2 regions of the Bacillus haynesii genome follow, and region 2 is predicted to be linked to the other one. Evidence: a T-box and tRNA genes for the amino acid it is inferred to sense, from the RefSeq annotation. Region 2 holds a T-box; the other holds one or more tRNA genes.
What was found. The T-box of region 2 lies ahead of tyrS (tyrosine--tRNA ligase). A T-box ahead of a tRNA ligase gene usually reads a tRNA of that ligase, here a tRNA-Tyr.

Region 1 (8,003 bases), 500 kb from region 2:
AATCATGTAAAGCTGAGTTAAACGAGAGGAGGTGGCAGCGCTGCGAAACGGCGCTTCATTTGAGCATGACGTATATAGGGCGATATCGCTTAATGAAGAGACAGCAGACTGTCCAAACCGCGTCAGTCCAATGGTTTTAATCCCATGTTTTTTGGCGAGTCTGACTGCATTGGCGATTTCCTGCGTTTCTCCTGAATGGGATATGGCAAACAGAACATCATGCTCGCCGGCATTGGCGATTAATGTCGCGACAAGATGCATATCACTAAAAGCAGTGGCCTTTTTATTGATGCGCAAAAATTTCTGCTGGGCATCTTGTGCGACGATTCCTGAAGCCCCGATCCCGCAAAAATGAACCGTTTCTGCGGTGATCAATATTTGAATCGCTTTTTGAAGATCTTCGTGGTCAATGTTTTCAAAGGTATCGCGAATGGCCTGAATTGAATTGCTGGTTGTTTTTTGAACGATTGAATGGAGCGGCTCCTGCGGTTCGATATCCCGGTATCCCTGATCTGACGGCTTCATTAAATCACCGGCGACCCTCATTTTTAAATCTTGAAAGCCTTTCAGCCCCAGAGATTTGCAGAGCCGTATCGCCGCCGCCCCGCTTGTCTTTGCCGAAGAGCTCACCTCTTGAATGGTGCCGTTTACGACCTCGTGAGGGTTTTTCAAAATGTATTCGGCAAGCTTTCGTTCAGATTGCGGCAATTTGTGAAGCATATTCTGAATGATTTCCAATCCTCCTGCAGCCATTGTTTCTTCCTTTCTTATTTAAGATTGTTTTTCATAAAAGGATAGGGCCTTTTCGATATCGCCTTCTGATTTCTCCAGCAGCTTTTCGGCAGCGGCCGCATCTTCGTTTGTTTTCAGCATGATGATTGCGGTTTTGACTTGGTTATTGGACTTTTCCAGTGCTTGCGCCGCCGTTTCTTTTGGAACACCTGTAACCGTTTGGATGATGCGAATCGCCCGCTCCTTTAATTTGTCATTGCTTACTTTTACGTCTACCATGAGGTTTTCATAGACTTTTCCCATTTTGATCATGGCCGCCGTTGAGATCATGTTTAAAATCATTTTATGAGCGGTTGCGGCTTTCATTCTTGTCGACCCGGCAATGACTTCAGGGCCGACGACCACTTCTATGCTGTGATCTGCCGCCTGGCTGATCGCCGAGTTTTCGTTGCATGTCAGTGATACAGTCTTGGCACCTGTTTCCTTGGCATACTTCAGGGCGCCGAGGACGTAAGGAGTCCGGCCGCTGGCAGCGATTCCGATGACGGTATCATTGTTTGAGAGGTTAACGGCTTCTAAATCCCGTCTGCCGAATGCCTCATGATCTTCAGCGCCTTCGACGGCTTGATACAAAGCTTTTTCTCCTCCCGCCATAATGCCTATGACCGACTCGGGAGATATGCTGAATGTCGGCGGGCATTCCGCTGCATCGAGTACGCCGAGCCTCCCGCTAGTACCGGCACCGATGTAAATGATCCGTCCCCCTTTCTTTAACGACCCAACGGCGTAGTCAACGGCGGTCTTAACATCTGGTAAGACTTGTTGTACAGCTTCGGCCACCGTTTTGTCTTCATCATTCATGATTTTCAACATATCGATCGTTTCTGCCTGGTGAATGCGCTTGGATCTTTCATTCCGGCGTTCGGTCGTTAAGGAACCTAAATAGCTGTTTTCCATCGACAAATCCTCCTGATCATGAAGTATATATATTTCTTAATTTTCAGTATATTAAGGATGGAATATTATTTCAATAATAAAAGATGAATATTAAAATTTTGTTTCAAAGAAGTTCTAAACATCGGATTGCCGAAATAAAATAAAGCGCAGATGAACTGCGCTTATGTCCAGGTATTACAGCTCGTCTATTTGATGTTCGGAAATCACGCGGAAGCCTTCTTTTTTCAGAAGTGCCGCAGTAACGCCGTTGCCGGCTATTTTTTGGCCTGAGAAACTTCCATCGTATATATGGCCGCTGCCGCAAGACGGGCTGTTTTCCTTCAGCACGATCGTATCAGCCTTGACTTGCCTTGCCATCTCCAATGTTTGATAAGCCCCTTTTATATACAGGTCTGTTACGTCTCTTCCCGATTGTGTCTTAATCACCGCCCTGCCGTCTAAAACATCTTCTCCCGTCCCGCCTATAATTTCGGCCGGTTCCCTTGGTGTTTGAAATCCGCCGAGCAGCTCGGGACAAGCAATCACCGCTTTTTTTTCTTCAACAAGCTTATTGATTTTCCCGACATAGCTGTGCGATCCATTATAGCGGCATTCCACCCCGGCCAGACATGAACTTACCAGTATCATTTTTCGTGTCCCCTCTCTTGCATATCAGATAGCCCTATTTTAAACAAAATTTCCGCGCTTTTCTCAATGTCTATGAATAAAAAATTTGAAAATAAAAATTTTAATTTACCCCTTTACAAATGGGGAGGAACCTGTATATAATAACTTTTGTCAGCTTTACGAGAGCTGCTTGAAACACGCTGATGGCCCGTTGGTCAAGTGGTTAAGACACCGCCCTTTCACGGCGGTAACACGGGTTCGAATCCCGTACGGGTCACCATTCTTTTTTGGACAGCACGCTGCGAATGCCGGATTTTTTAAAAGGAAGGCATGCTAAAGGCGCAACGTCCTGTTGCAACGCATGCACTTGTACGTCCTGTACTTCGGAGGATTAGCTCAGCTGGGAGAGCATCTGCCTTACAAGCAGAGGGTCGGCGGTTCGATCCCGTCATCCTCCACCATTTGTTCGGATCGGTTTTTGTCACAACCGCGCCGGTAACTGCATAAGATACCATATCATGCCGGTCTAGCTCAATTGGTAGAGCAACTGACTTGTAATCAGTAGGTTGGGGGTTCAAGTCCTCTGGCCGGCACTGTTTTTGGAGGGGTAGCGAAGTGGCTAAACGCGGCGGACTGTAAATCCGCTCCCTCAGGGTTCGGCGGTTCGAATCCGTCCCCCTCCACCATTATTGGGCTATAGCCAAGCGGTAAGGCAACGGACTTTGACTCCGTCATGCGCTGGTTCGAATCCAGCTAGCCCAGTTTTTGGACATCCTGTTCGGATGTCCTTTTTATTTTGTCTTTTTTGTATAACTATTCAAAAAAATGTCTTGTTGAGTCAATTCTGAATTGGAAGGTACAATGAAGATCTGAAAGGGGGATATCATATGTTAAAACAGCAGATTTCAATGATCGGCGTACCGATGGATCTCGGTCAGCTGAGGCGGGGAGTCGATATGGGACCGAGCGCGATTCGCTGTGCCGGTGTTAATGAACGGTTGGAAAGCCTTTGTCAGGATATTGAAGACCTCGGCGATATGACGATCGGGCAAAGAGAGGATGAGAAAGAAGGCGGGGAGCCGGCATCTGAAGAGCTGAGAAATTTGAAAGCGATTACAAAAGCGAGTGCCAAACTTGCTGAGACAGTCGATAATATCGTGGCTTCGGGAGCTTTTCCGCTCGTGCTAGGCGGTGACCACAGCATTGCGATCGGAACGCTTGCCGGCCTTGCGAAGCATTATCAAAACCTGGGTGTGATCTGGTATGATGCCCATGCCGATTTAAATACGAAAGAATCGTCTCCCTCAGGCAATATTCACGGCATGCCGCTCGCCATCAGCCTGGGAATCGGCCATGAAGGGCTGACAAGCATCTATGGAAAAGAAACGAAAATCAAAGCTGAGAACATCGTCATCATCGGTGCAAGGTCACTTGATGACGGGGAAAAAGAATTGATTCGCGACAAAGGGATCAAAGTATATACGATGCACGAAATCGACCGCCTCGGCATGACGAGGGTGATGGAAGAAACAATAGACTATTTGCGCGGCAGGACGGACGGTGTCCATCTGTCACTCGATTTAGATGCGCTTGATCCGAACGATGCGCCGGGTGTCGGAACTCCGGTAGCGGGAGGCATCAGCTACAGGGAAAGCCATTTGGCTATGGAAATGCTGGAGGAATCGAAGCTGATTACGTCCGCTGAGATTGTCGAAGTCAACCCGATATTGGATGAGAAAAACAGGACGGCGGAAGCGGCTGTAGCCTTAATGGGGTCGCTGTTTGGCGAAAAGTTGCTTTAGGTGCGGTTGAAGAGCGGCCACTTGGCTGCTCTTTTTTATGATAGAAGTCTCAACTTCATAATGTTTATGATGTATAATAATTTTAAGCTAATATTAAGCGCATGATCCCTGTCAAAGCATCTACACCCTGCCAAAAATTTGATAAACTATTTTTATGAATTTAATGAAACCTTATAAAAATCAATTCGTATACATAAAGACCGGTGAAGGCAGAGGTTAGATAAATATGGAAACAATGATTAAAAAAAGAATCAAACAGGTGAAAAAAGGCGATCGTAACGCATTTGCAGACATCGTGGATATTTACAAAGACAAAATTTATCAGCTTTGCTACCGTATGCTCGGCAATGCGCATGAGGCGGAAGATATTGCGCAGGAAGCGTTTATCAGAGCATACGTGAATATCGACAGTTTTGATATCAACCGGAAATTTTCCACATGGCTTTATCGAATCGCAACCAATTTGACCATCGATCGTATCCGTAAAAAAAAGCCGGACTATTACTTGGATGCAGAGGTGGCAGGGACTGAAGGACTGACGATGTATTCCCAGGTTGCGGCGGATGTTGCGCTTCCAGAGGATGAAGTGGTTTCTTTGGAGCTGCACAGCACCATCCAGGAAAAAATCTTAAGGCTTCCCGATAAATACAGGACGGTCATCGTATTAAAGTACATTGATGAGCTCTCACTCATTGAGATCAGTGAAATCTTGAATATTCCCGTAGGTACGGTAAAAACAAGAATACACAGGGGCAGAGAGGCTCTCAGAAAACAATTAAGGGATCTTTAAGTGGGGTGATGAAATGAGCTGTCCGGAGCATATTGTTCAGCTTATGCATAAATACCTTGACGGAGACATACTTCCGGAAGATGAAACGCGATTAAAAGAGCACCTCCAATCATGCGAAGGCTGCAGAAAGCACCTTCATGAAATGGAAAAGTCCATCGCTCTTGTCCAGAGCACGTCGCATCTTACAGCTCCGGCGAACTTTACAGCCAATGTGCTGGCGAATCTGCCGAAGGAAAAGCGGACGGTATCGATCAACAGATGGCTTAAAGCCCATCCGTTTTTAGTGGCGGCAGCTTTATTTATAATTTTAATGGGCGGCAGCTTCTTCTCCAGCTGGAAAAACGATCAGGATTTCAGCGTATCCAGCCAGCCCAATCTCGTGGTGAAAAACAACACGGTCATCGTACCTGAAGGCGAAGTTGTCAAAGGCGATGTGACCGTTAAAAACGGAAAGCTGATTATCGAGGGCAAAGTCGACGGCGATGTCACGATTGTTAATGGTGAAAAATATACGGCTTCAGCAGGACAAGTCACCGGTCAGATCCATGAGATCAACGAGGTGTTCGACTGGATCTGGTATAAGATCAAATCGACCGGAAAATCGGTTTTTGGTGTGAAGGAGTCTAAAGAGTAGAGCAAAGCGGGCGAATGAGCTTTGCTCTTTTTTTATGAGGGGCCGCCATTTCACTTGGAAAATCAATTTGTGCTATAATAGCCTCTGTATATGTAAAAATAATAGATCATACCATTTTGAAACATATTAACCTTACTAATGACTGAATTCTTGGAGGACGAGGAAATGGCTTTTGAGGATATCCCTTTCTTGCAGTACCTCGGCGATGCCGTTGATATTCTCCTTGTTTGGTACGTAATATATAAATTAATGATGGTCATCCGCGGGACAAAGGCGGTTCAGCTTTTAAAGGGAATCGTGGTCATTGTTCTCGTCAGGCTGGCCAGTCAATATTTAGGATTAAGCACCCTGCAGTGGCTGGTTGACCAGGCGATCACATGGGGTTTCCTGGCGATCATTATCATCTTCCAGCCTGAATTGAGGAGAGCGCTGGAACAGCTGGGGCGGGGGCGCTTTTTTTCGAGGAGCGGAACACCTGAGGAAGAGCAGCAGCAGAAAACGATTGATGCGATTACAAAAGCGATTAAATATATGGCGAAACGCCGGATTGGCGCGCTTCTGACGATTGAACGGGAGACGGGAATGGGCGATTACATAGAAACGGGGATCCCTTTAAATGCAAAGGTCAGCTCTGAGCTATTGATCAATATCTTTATTCCGAACACACCGCTCCATGACGGCGCCGTGATTATGAAAAATGATGAGGTTGCTGCAGCTGCCTGCTACCTTCCGCTTTCTGAAAGCCCTTTTATTTCAAAAGAGCTTGGGACGAGGCACAGAGCAGCAGTGGGAATCAGTGAAGTGACCGACAGTTTGACGATTGTCGTATCCGAAGAAACGGGCGGCATCAGCGTCGCCAAAAACGGAGACCTTCACCGTGATTTATCGGAAGAGGCATTGAAAAACATGCTTGAAGCGGAATTCAAGAAAAATTCGCGAGAAACTTCCTCAAATCGCTGGTATTGGAGGGCGAAGAAAAATGGATAAGTTCTTAAACAATCCCTGGGCTGTCAAAGTAGTCGCGTTATTGTTCGCGTTTCTTCTTTACTTTGCAGTCCACAGCGCTCAAGCGCCGACTCCGAAGAAACCAGGTGAATCGTTTTTCCCGACATCGACAACAGACGAAGCGACGCTCACCGATATACCGGTTAAGTCGTTTTATGATGATGAAAACTACGTCGTAACAGGCGTGCCGCAGACGGTGAATGTCACGATTAAAGGCCCGACAGGAACCGTTAAGAAGGTCAGACAAGTGAAGGATTTTGAGATTTATGCCGATATGCAACACCTGAAAACAGGCAGGCACAAAGTCGAGCTGAAGGCCAGAAATGTTGCCGACGGTCTCACCTTGACCATCAATCCATCGGTGACAACCGTGACCATCGAAGAAAAAACGACGAAGGAATTCCCGGTTGAGGTTGATTTTTATAATAAAAACAAAATGAAAGACGGCTATACGCCGGAGCTGCCGATCATCAACCCGAAAAACGTCAGCGTCACCGGCTCAAAAGCCGTGATCGACAGAATCCAGAACATCAAGGCGACGATCAATTTAGAGGGCGTCGACCAGACGATTGAAAAAGAAGCCAAGCTAACAGTATACGACAGGGACGGAAATATTCTGCCGGTTGAAGTCAGTCCATCCGTCGTTAAAATCACCGTTCCTGTGACAAGCCCGAGCAAAAAGATTCCGGTTAAAGTTGACCGGAAAGGGAGCCTTCCGGACGGTATCAGCATTTCCAGCCTCGATATTAGTCCGGGAGAGGTGACCGTCTACGGGCCGCAAAATGTTCTTGATTCGTTAGAATTTGTCGAGGCTGATGAGGTTGATTTAAGTAAAATGAAAGATGACACTGAGTTGGAAGCCAACATTAAAGTGCCGGACGGCGCTAAAAAAGTGTCACCCGAAAAAGTGAAAATCAAGGTGAAAGTTGACAAGGAAGAAGAGAAAAAACTGAAGAACGTTTCAATTAAAACCGCGGGGCTGAATGACAGCCGGGATCTTGAATTTCTCGATCCGAAGTCAGGCAAGCTGGATATCACGGCAAAGGGCTCGACAGCCGCGATCGAAAAACTTCAGCCTTCCGACGTCGAGCTCTATGTCAATGTGGCGGATCTCGATGATGGCGAGCACAATGTGAAGCTGGAAGTAAACGGACCGCAGAACATGACATGGTCGCTGCCGCGGCAAAGCATTCGAGTGAAAATCTCATCTCAAACAACCCAAAACGAAAAAAATAATGGTCAGGATGAAGAAGAAGAGAATCATTCTGAAAAGGATTCACAACCTTCATGAATCAAAAAGGAGCGATATTAATGGGCAAGTATTTTGGTACAGACGGTGTAAGAGGCGTGGCAAACAGTGAACTTACACCCGAGCTGGCCTTTAAAGTCGGACGCTTTGGCGGATATGTCCTAACAAAAGATAAGGAGCGTCCCAAGGTGCTGATCGGCCGTGACACGCGCATTTCCGGGCATATGC
Region 2 (8,003 bases):
CCGCAAGTCAAAGGACAATCCTTACCGTGATTATTATTTTTGGAAAGATCCAAAGGCGGACGGTTCAGAACCGAACAATTGGGGATCGATCTTTTCAGGACCGGCATGGACGTTCGATGAGCGGACAGGGCAGTATTATCTTCACTACTTTTCGAAAAAGCAGCCTGACTTAAACTGGGAGAATGAAGCGGTTCGCCGGGAAGTATACGATTTGATGACATTTTGGATGGACAGAGGCGTGGACGGCTGGCGGATGGATGTGATCGGTTCCATTTCCAAATACGTCGACTTTCCCGATTATGAAACAGATGACAGCCGTCCTTATGTCGTCGGCCGCTATCATTCGAACGGCCCCCGTCTGCACGAATTTATACAAGAGATGAACCGGGAAGTGCTGTCCCGTTACGACTGCATGACGGTCGGCGAAGCCAACGGCTCAGATGTTGAAGAAGCGAAAAAATACACGGGTCCAAGCAGACATGAGCTGAACATGATTTTTACATTTGAACATATGGATATTGATACAAAACAGCATTCGCCGAATGGGAAATGGGAGATGAAGCCGTTTGACCCGATCGCTTTAAAAAAGACGATGACGAGGTGGCAGACCGCTTTAATGAATGTCGGCTGGAATACGCTTTATTTCGAAAATCATGATCAGCCGAGGGTCATATCCCGATGGGGCAATGACCGCGAACTGCGCAAACAATGCGCCAAAGCATTTGCAACGGTCTTGCACGGCATGAAGGGAACCCCTTTCATTTATCAGGGAGAAGAGATCGGCATGACAAACAGCGAAATGCCGCTCGAGATGTATGATGATCTCGAAATTAAAAACGCATACCGCGAACTTGTCATCGAAAACAAAACGATGACAGAGGAAGACTTTCGAAAAGCCGTGGCGAAAAAAGGGCGGGATCACGCGAGAACGCCGATGCAATGGGATGACGGAAAACACGCGGGCTTCACAGATGGAGAGCCTTGGCTGGCGGTAAATCCCCGCTATCAAGAAATCAATGTGAAAGAGTCGCTCGCCGATGAAGATTCGATTTTCTATTATTATCAGAAGCTCATCGGGTTGCGCAAACAAAATAAAGTTATCGTATACGGAGACTACCGGCTGCTGCTCGAGGATGATCCGCGAATCTTTGCGTATACCCGCGAATATCAGGGCGAAAAGCTGTTAGTTGCCGTGAATTTGTCAGAAGAAAAGGCGCTGTTTCATGCCCCGCCGGAAATGCTTGAAGACAAGTGGGATATGCTGTTGTCCAATTACGCCCGCGAACGGCTTGATATGAGCGGCAGCATTGACATGGAGCCTTATGAAGCTTTCATGATGATCAGCCGGGCAAAGGATCCAACATCATGAAAGCGGTCATTTTTGACTTGGACGGCGTGATCACGGATACGGCCGAGCATCATTACCTCGCTTGGAAACATACTGCCGAACAAATCGGCATTGAGATTGACCGGAGCTTTAATGAACGGCTGAAAGGCATCGACAGAGAGCGATCGCTAGACACGATTTTGATTCACGGCGGTGCGGCCGGAAAGTATCAGGAGGCGGAGAAACAAGAGATCATGCGCCGGAAAAATCAATACTACAAACAGCTGATCCAAAACTTGACCCCGCATGACCTGCTGCCGGGAATCGCCGGGCTTTTTGCCGAATTGAAAAGGGAAAATGTAAGCATTGCGTTAGCTTCGTCAAGCCGAAATGCTCCCGCTATTTTGGAACGGCTCGGGGTCAAGGACGAATTTCAGGCTGTCGTTGATCCGGCAGGACTTGCTCACGGAAAGCCCGACCCCGAAATCTTTTTGACGGCCGCAGCGCTGCTCGGTGTGCCTCCGTCTGAATGTGCGGCAATCGAAGACGCTGAAGCCGGGATCGCCGCGATCAAATCCGCAGGGATGTTCGCGGTGGGAGTCGGTGATGATTCATCGATGCGCGGGGCCGATTTGATCGTGCACAACACAAACGAGCTGACATTTGAGCTGCTGAAGGAAGGATGGCAGCGCTGTTGTTGCATAAAAGAAGGGAATTAAAAAGCAACCCCAGAATCATAAAATGACAGGCCGCCGCTGGCGGCTTATTTGCAATCAGAGAGGGGAAGGCAAAATCAAGAACAAGATCAAGGGGTTTGGCTGGCCGGAGAGGAAGACCGTTCGGAAATGCGTTTTGCTGTTTATACACCGATCTTAGCAACGCGACGTCAAATCGAATCTATCAGGCGATTGGATACCGGCCTGTTGCCGATTCTATCGCCTACGCTTTTCATGAAAAACAGCCTAATCGATCCCTTTAAAAGGATGATTAGGCTGTTTGCTTATTGATGCATTTGCAATTTGACAAACTTGCGTTTGCCGACTTGGATGATCATGCCGTGTTCGAGTACAATGTCCGCATGAATCGATTCTGCTTTGACGCCGTTGATTTTAACGCCGCCGTTTTGGATCATTCGGCGGGCTTCACTTTTGGAAGGAAGGAGTTCGAGCGTCACCAATAAATCGGTGACCGGCACCGTTTCGTCACCTTGCCAGTGTACGGCCGTTATATTGTCAGGCGCGCTGTTTTGCTGAAAAACTTGTTTAAACTGCTGTTCTGCCGCCTCGGCCGCCTTGCTTCCATGATACATGTTGACGATGGTTTTCCCGAGCAGCATTTTCACGTCTCTCGGATGAACGGCCCCGGTTTCCAAATCCTTGACAAGACGTTTTTTATCTTCCGCCTCCAAGTCGGTCGCAAGGTGGATATATTTTTTCATCAAACTGTCCGGGAGCGACATCGTTTTCCCGAACATTTCATGAGGGTCTTCATCGATGCCGATGTAATTGTTCTTTGATTTAGACATTTTTTCAACGCCGTCAAGCCCTTCAAGCAGCGGCATGAGAATGACGACCTGTTTTTCTTTTCCGTACTTTTCCTGAAAGTGTCTGCCCATGAGCACATTAAAATGCTGATCCGTTCCGCCCAGTTCGATATCGCTGTCCAGAACGACTGAATCATATCCCTGCATCAACGGGTAAAAGAACTCATGAAGCGAAATCGGCTTTTGCATGGCGATTCTTTCTTCAAAATCATCGCGTTCCATTAAACGGGCGACGGTAATTTTGCCGGCGAGTTCAATGACGTCTTCCAAGGTTAATCGTTTGAGCCATTTTGAGTTGTAGTGAAGCTCGACCTTGTTCTGATCAAGCACTTTTCCGAACTGTTGAAAGTATGTTTCGGCATTGCGGCGGACTTCTTCGTCCGTCAGCTGTTTTCTGGCGGCGGATTTTCCTGTCGGATCGCCGATTTTTCCTGTGAAATCCCCGATGAGGAGCTGGACGATATGTCCGTTTTCCTGAAATTGGCGCAGTTTATTCAAGACGACGGTGTGGCCCAAATGAACATCAGGCGCCGACGGATCGAGGCCAAGCTTAATTTTCAGCGGTTCGCCGCCCAAAATCGATTTGGCCAGCTTTGCCCGCAGTTCTTCCGGGGGAATGACCTCCTCCGCTCCGTCCATATATAAGTGAAGCTGCCTTTCGACTTCCCGCTTCTCGGCAGTTGTCAGTTGATCAAATTGTTGTTGCTGCATAATAACTCCTCCTTTTTTTTGTATAAAAAAAAAGAGCCTCATCCCGATAAGGGACGTGGCTCAAATGCACGCGGTACCACCCTGATTGAAGACCTTCATCTTCCGCTCAATTTCAGGTAACGGTTTCCCGTTCTTTGCTACTTGAAAGTTCACAAAGAAAGCTCAGGGAGGTAATTCACGTCTGTCTTTGTACCGGCTCGCACCAGCCGCCGGCTCTCTGGAACATGGAGACAGTCCGCTACTTATTCCCGTCGTTGCTTATGGTTTATGAAGATTGTCGTTCACTTTTCGAAGGAGCTCGATCAATGTATTCTGCTCCTCTTTTGTCATGCCTTTGATCAGCATTGTTTCCCCTTTGTGGAACGCCGGATATAGCTCTTCAATAGCGGCTTTTCCTTCGGATGTGATCTCGGCGAATACGTGTCTGCGGTCTCTCGGATCCGCGCTTTTTACGCATAAGTTCTTTTTTTCAAGCGTTTTCATGACATTGCTCGCAGTGGCTGTTGAAATGCCTGACAATTCGGCGAGCTTTTTCGTTTCAAGCCTGCCCCATACCCATAGATCGTAAAGAATCGAAAAAGCCGTCCAAGACAATTGATATGAGGAAAGGACCTCGGTCTCCATTTTGACGCGAAGCTTTTGCGCTGACCGGTAAAGGTTGGTGGCGACCGAAATGGCTTCAAGATTCAAGGATTCGATCGGCATGCGCTTCAGCTTGCTGAGTGTGTCGTATTCTTCCTGTCGAAGATGGGGGGATCTATCCAATCGTGACGCCTGCCTTTTTATTTTCAGAATCATTAGCTATGAAATGAATTTTAACAGATGGTTTTCGTTAATGCAAGCCCTTGTTTGACATGATGAGAAAAGCCGGCATCATGATGATGACCGGCACTTGTTTCAGCTATTTTTTGGTGATCTGTTTGCGGCGCACTTCAATCCGGTCCCCTTTTTGAATGCTGTCATACTGTTTTTTCGAGACGAGGACGGCATGTTCTTTTCCTTTTTGATCTTCAATCAACAGCCAATATCTTTTTTCTTTTCGTTCAGAGAGCGCTTTTTTTTTGATTCCTGCGGTGCGGAGGATGTTTTTTTGTTCTGCTGTATATCCGCCTCCGTGGAAGATCATCCAGTATGGAAAGTAGTAATTCAAAAAGGTTGATCCAGCAGGATTTTGATTGAGTGTCCGCTTGATGCTTCCTTTGTACAGGGCATTCGACGGCAAAGTCCGCTGGATAGCGTTGAACTGACTGCTCTTGTTTAAATATTGTCGGCTCGCAGACTGATTCATATAACTGCGCATTCTCTGGTTGACTGAACCCGGACGTGTTTTTAGAGAGCTGTTATTAGCCGAGGAACTCGAAGCATTGGCTCCGGATGTTCCATTGCTGCCTGCTGCCTCTGCTTGAGCAAAAGGCAGCAAGAGAGACAGCGCCATGATTAAAATAAGAGGAGCGCTTTTTTTCTTCATTGTTCATCACTGCTTTTTTGTTCCACTTTATCTTTGACGACGCCCTCAAGCGGCTCCTGGTCATATTTGATGTATGGGGGACGGTAGATGAAGGCTTCATGATCGCGGATTTTAATATAAGGCTGTTCGACATTTTCCACATTTTCCACATTTTCCACATTTTCCACATATTTTTTGAAAGTCTCCGTCTTTTCTTTCCCATTTTTCACGTATGATGCTTTCAGTAAAGGTGCTTTGTCGGATTCGCTGTCATTCACGTAATCAAACCATACGAGATCGTATTTTTGAATGGATTGGTCTTCTGCGACCTCCTGTGAACGGTCTGAAGCGGATGATAAACATCCTGAGAAGGGACGGCGAAAAGCATCGCAGCCGCGGATAACGAGATCAGTTTCGATTTTTTCACTGTGATCATCCTATTCATTTTGGTTTCTCTTTTATATACGAACGATCCGGGCAAAGGTGTCATCTATTCATAATAGTTTGGTAGAAAACTGGGCGTAATAATTGCATTTTAAACGTAAACAAACTGTAAAATACCATTTCTATGAAAAAAGGTATAATTTGAATGTCAGAAAAAAATCCCATTCACGGAGGATACTTTTATATGAAGAAGATACTTTTTTCTGTTTTTGTTTTGGCAGGCAGCTTGCTATTGGCATTCAATTTTGCCGGTGAAGCGAGTGCTAAAACGAAAAAAGTCAGCGGCTACATCACTTGGTACAACGGCGTAGGCAAAGTCGGCGCTGACGGCAAAAGGCTCGGCCATTGGGACTGCGCCACAAAGATGGGCTTCGATGTTCCGAGAAAAGGCACAAAAATAAGAGCCTATTCTAAAGCAAAACCAAACAAAGTCATTACAGTCTATAAATATGATGTCGGCAGAATGCCGGGCGCTGTTTTGGATGTAAGCCCGAAAGCTTTTAGAGCTTTGGGATTTCCGACAAGCAAAGGAAAGGTCGCCGGACATTATACATATAATAAATAGGAGAAATGAAGCAAGAAAAATCGTTTTCTTGCTTCTTTCAATTGGCGGGGTCGAATATGAAAAAAGTTTTGGTGTTTTTGTTGGCGGCAGTCGTTTTAGCCGCAGGCGCATTTGCGGCCGTCCGCTATTTCGTCCCGGAAAAAGCGGAGCCGGCAAAAAGCGGCGGTTCAGATCTGCTCGTATCAATAACCGATCAGAAGCTGATGACCGCTTACTACGAAAATCAAAATAAGCTGTATGAAGAAAAGATGACGGATTACCCGGCTATGGCATTAGACCGGAAAAAACGCATTCTTTATTATACGAACACCGATAATAGCAATGTGAAGCATTTGATCAGGCTGGATTTACAGTCGGGCAAAAAAACAACCCTATATTCAGGAGATGAATATGTCGACGGGCTCAGTCTATCGGCGGACGGTTCGAAGCTGTTCATGAGATATAACCTTGCGGAGGAGAGGAATTTTCACCTCGCTTCATTTGATTTAAAACAAAAGGCGTTTCACGTCATCTATCCATCGTTAAAGAACAAGGACGAAAGCGTCAGCTACTATCAGTACAACAAAGCTAACAATCGATTCGTTATACTGCATTATTCATTGAAAGAAGACTATCAAAAAACCGATGAGGCGAACAGCAAAGGAGTACCGCCCGAACCGACAAATATGAACATTTCCCTGGCGGATGTGAAAGGTCAGGAAAAGGTGAGAACGATCGCAAAATTTATCAATGACACGGCCATCTCGCCGGATGGAAAAACGATCGTCTATACAGAATCGGCTGATGATCAGAAGGCGATTTATGCGATGGATGCCGAAACGAAGAAATATAAAGCGATCATTTCAGATCAGCGGGCATTTTCATTAGTCGACTCAGCACAGCCGCAATTCTCGAAAGACGGGAAAAAACTTTACTTTCTCGCTGAAGCAAAAGATGCGAAGCTGCTTGAAGATGAAACGGGGAGCGAAGCAAGGGTGAGAACGATTTATTCGTATGATATGGATACGAAAAAAGTGAGCAAAGCCTGGGAAAAAACAAACGGGATCATCAACACCTTTACCGTCATTGATGAATAAACGACCATCAGCCGGCACAAACAAACTGTGCCGGCTGATTTCTTTTTATCATGAGCCATTTGCCTGAGACGCTGCAGCCGAGCTCGTCATAATGGCGATTGCTGCCGTCTGCTGTGCTTGGATAACGGCTTCAAGCGTTTGATAAAGTCCTGTTTCCAGAAGCGCCGGATCTTCCGTTTTTTCGCTCATGTATAAGTTGACGGCCGTTTTCAGATTCATGTCTTTCTGCCACCTGAACAGTTTATCGCTGTTCAATGCGCCTGCCATGATTGTGATGGCATCTATGTCTTTTTCACTGTTCTCAAGCAACGCAAGCAGTCCGATTTCCGGGTAATGGACAGGCTTCGGTCTTTTATGCTTTTTTGTCAATTCATCGTATATCCGGAGGGAGCGGGCGACAAGCTGATCGGAATCCCGCTCAGGCATAAGCGAGAGGATGTGGCTGAGAAACTGCAAATCGTTCCCTTTGCGAAAACCCGCTTGGTTAAGCTTTTGGTAAAACGCTTCGATATAGTCAATCAGTTCACCTGTCTCCATGCTTGAACCAGCCAAGAGCACGGCGAGCGGGTAGTCGCCGGCAGATGTTAAAAAGCTGTGCTTGTCCTTCATTCCTTTGTAAATAGACAAAGCCCGATTGATTTTCCCTTCATGATCATGCTCATCAGGATATTTTGTCAAAAGGATAAGAGCGGACAAATAGGTGAAAATACTTTTTTTAAATCCGTTGCCGGTCATTTTTTCATAAAGGATGAAAAAAGGTCTGATATGCGTTTCAGGTTCTTCGAAGCGCACGTCAAACATAGCGGCGAATGTATAGCGATGGGACGACCTTAACGGCGAAAATGTACCGGCGGCCTGTTTGACAGCCTCACTCAGCGTTATAAACCGTT

Region 1: it has a tRNA-Tyr gene. The T-box ahead of tyrS (tyrosine--tRNA ligase) is inferred to sense a tRNA for this amino acid. The anticodon was not compared.

What each region holds. Positions count from the first base shown of each region.
Region 1 is NZ_CP059494.1:2,854,744-2,862,746, reverse strand. It holds gene H2R00_RS14060 (MurR/RpiR family transcriptional regulator) at 1-753, opposite strand, end outside; gene murQ (N-acetylmuramic acid 6-phosphate etherase) at 772-1,689, opposite strand; gene H2R00_RS14050 (2-thiouracil desulfurase family protein) at 1,864-2,316, opposite strand; tRNA gene H2R00_RS14045 (tRNA-Glu) at 2,501-2,575, shown strand; tRNA gene H2R00_RS14040 (tRNA-Val) at 2,681-2,756, shown strand; tRNA gene H2R00_RS14035 (tRNA-Thr) at 2,816-2,888, shown strand; tRNA gene H2R00_RS14030 (tRNA-Tyr) at 2,897-2,981, shown strand; tRNA gene H2R00_RS14025 (tRNA-Gln) at 2,986-3,057, shown strand; gene rocF (arginase) at 3,183-4,097, shown strand; gene sigW (RNA polymerase sigma factor SigW) at 4,324-4,887, shown strand; gene rsiW (anti-sigma-W factor RsiW) at 4,901-5,521, shown strand; gene cdaA (diadenylate cyclase CdaA) at 5,687-6,508, shown strand; gene H2R00_RS14000 (CdaR family protein) at 6,501-7,817, shown strand; gene glmM (phosphoglucosamine mutase) at 7,838-8,003, shown strand, end outside.
Region 2 is NZ_CP059494.1:2,353,991-2,361,993, reverse strand. It holds gene H2R00_RS11700 (glycoside hydrolase family 13 protein) at 1-1,369, shown strand, start outside; gene pgmB (beta-phosphoglucomutase) at 1,366-2,046, shown strand; gene tyrS (tyrosine--tRNA ligase) at 2,328-3,581, opposite strand; T-box leader at 3,628-3,845, opposite strand; gene H2R00_RS11685 (MarR family transcriptional regulator) at 3,840-4,379, opposite strand; gene H2R00_RS11680 (hypothetical protein) at 4,483-5,049, opposite strand; gene H2R00_RS21260 (hypothetical protein) at 5,046-5,216, opposite strand; gene H2R00_RS21255 (hypothetical protein) at 5,303-5,455, opposite strand; gene H2R00_RS11670 (cell wall metabolism protein WalM) at 5,657-6,037, shown strand; gene H2R00_RS11665 (TolB-like translocation protein) at 6,094-7,113, shown strand; gene H2R00_RS11660 (DUF4003 domain-containing protein) at 7,162-8,003, opposite strand, start outside.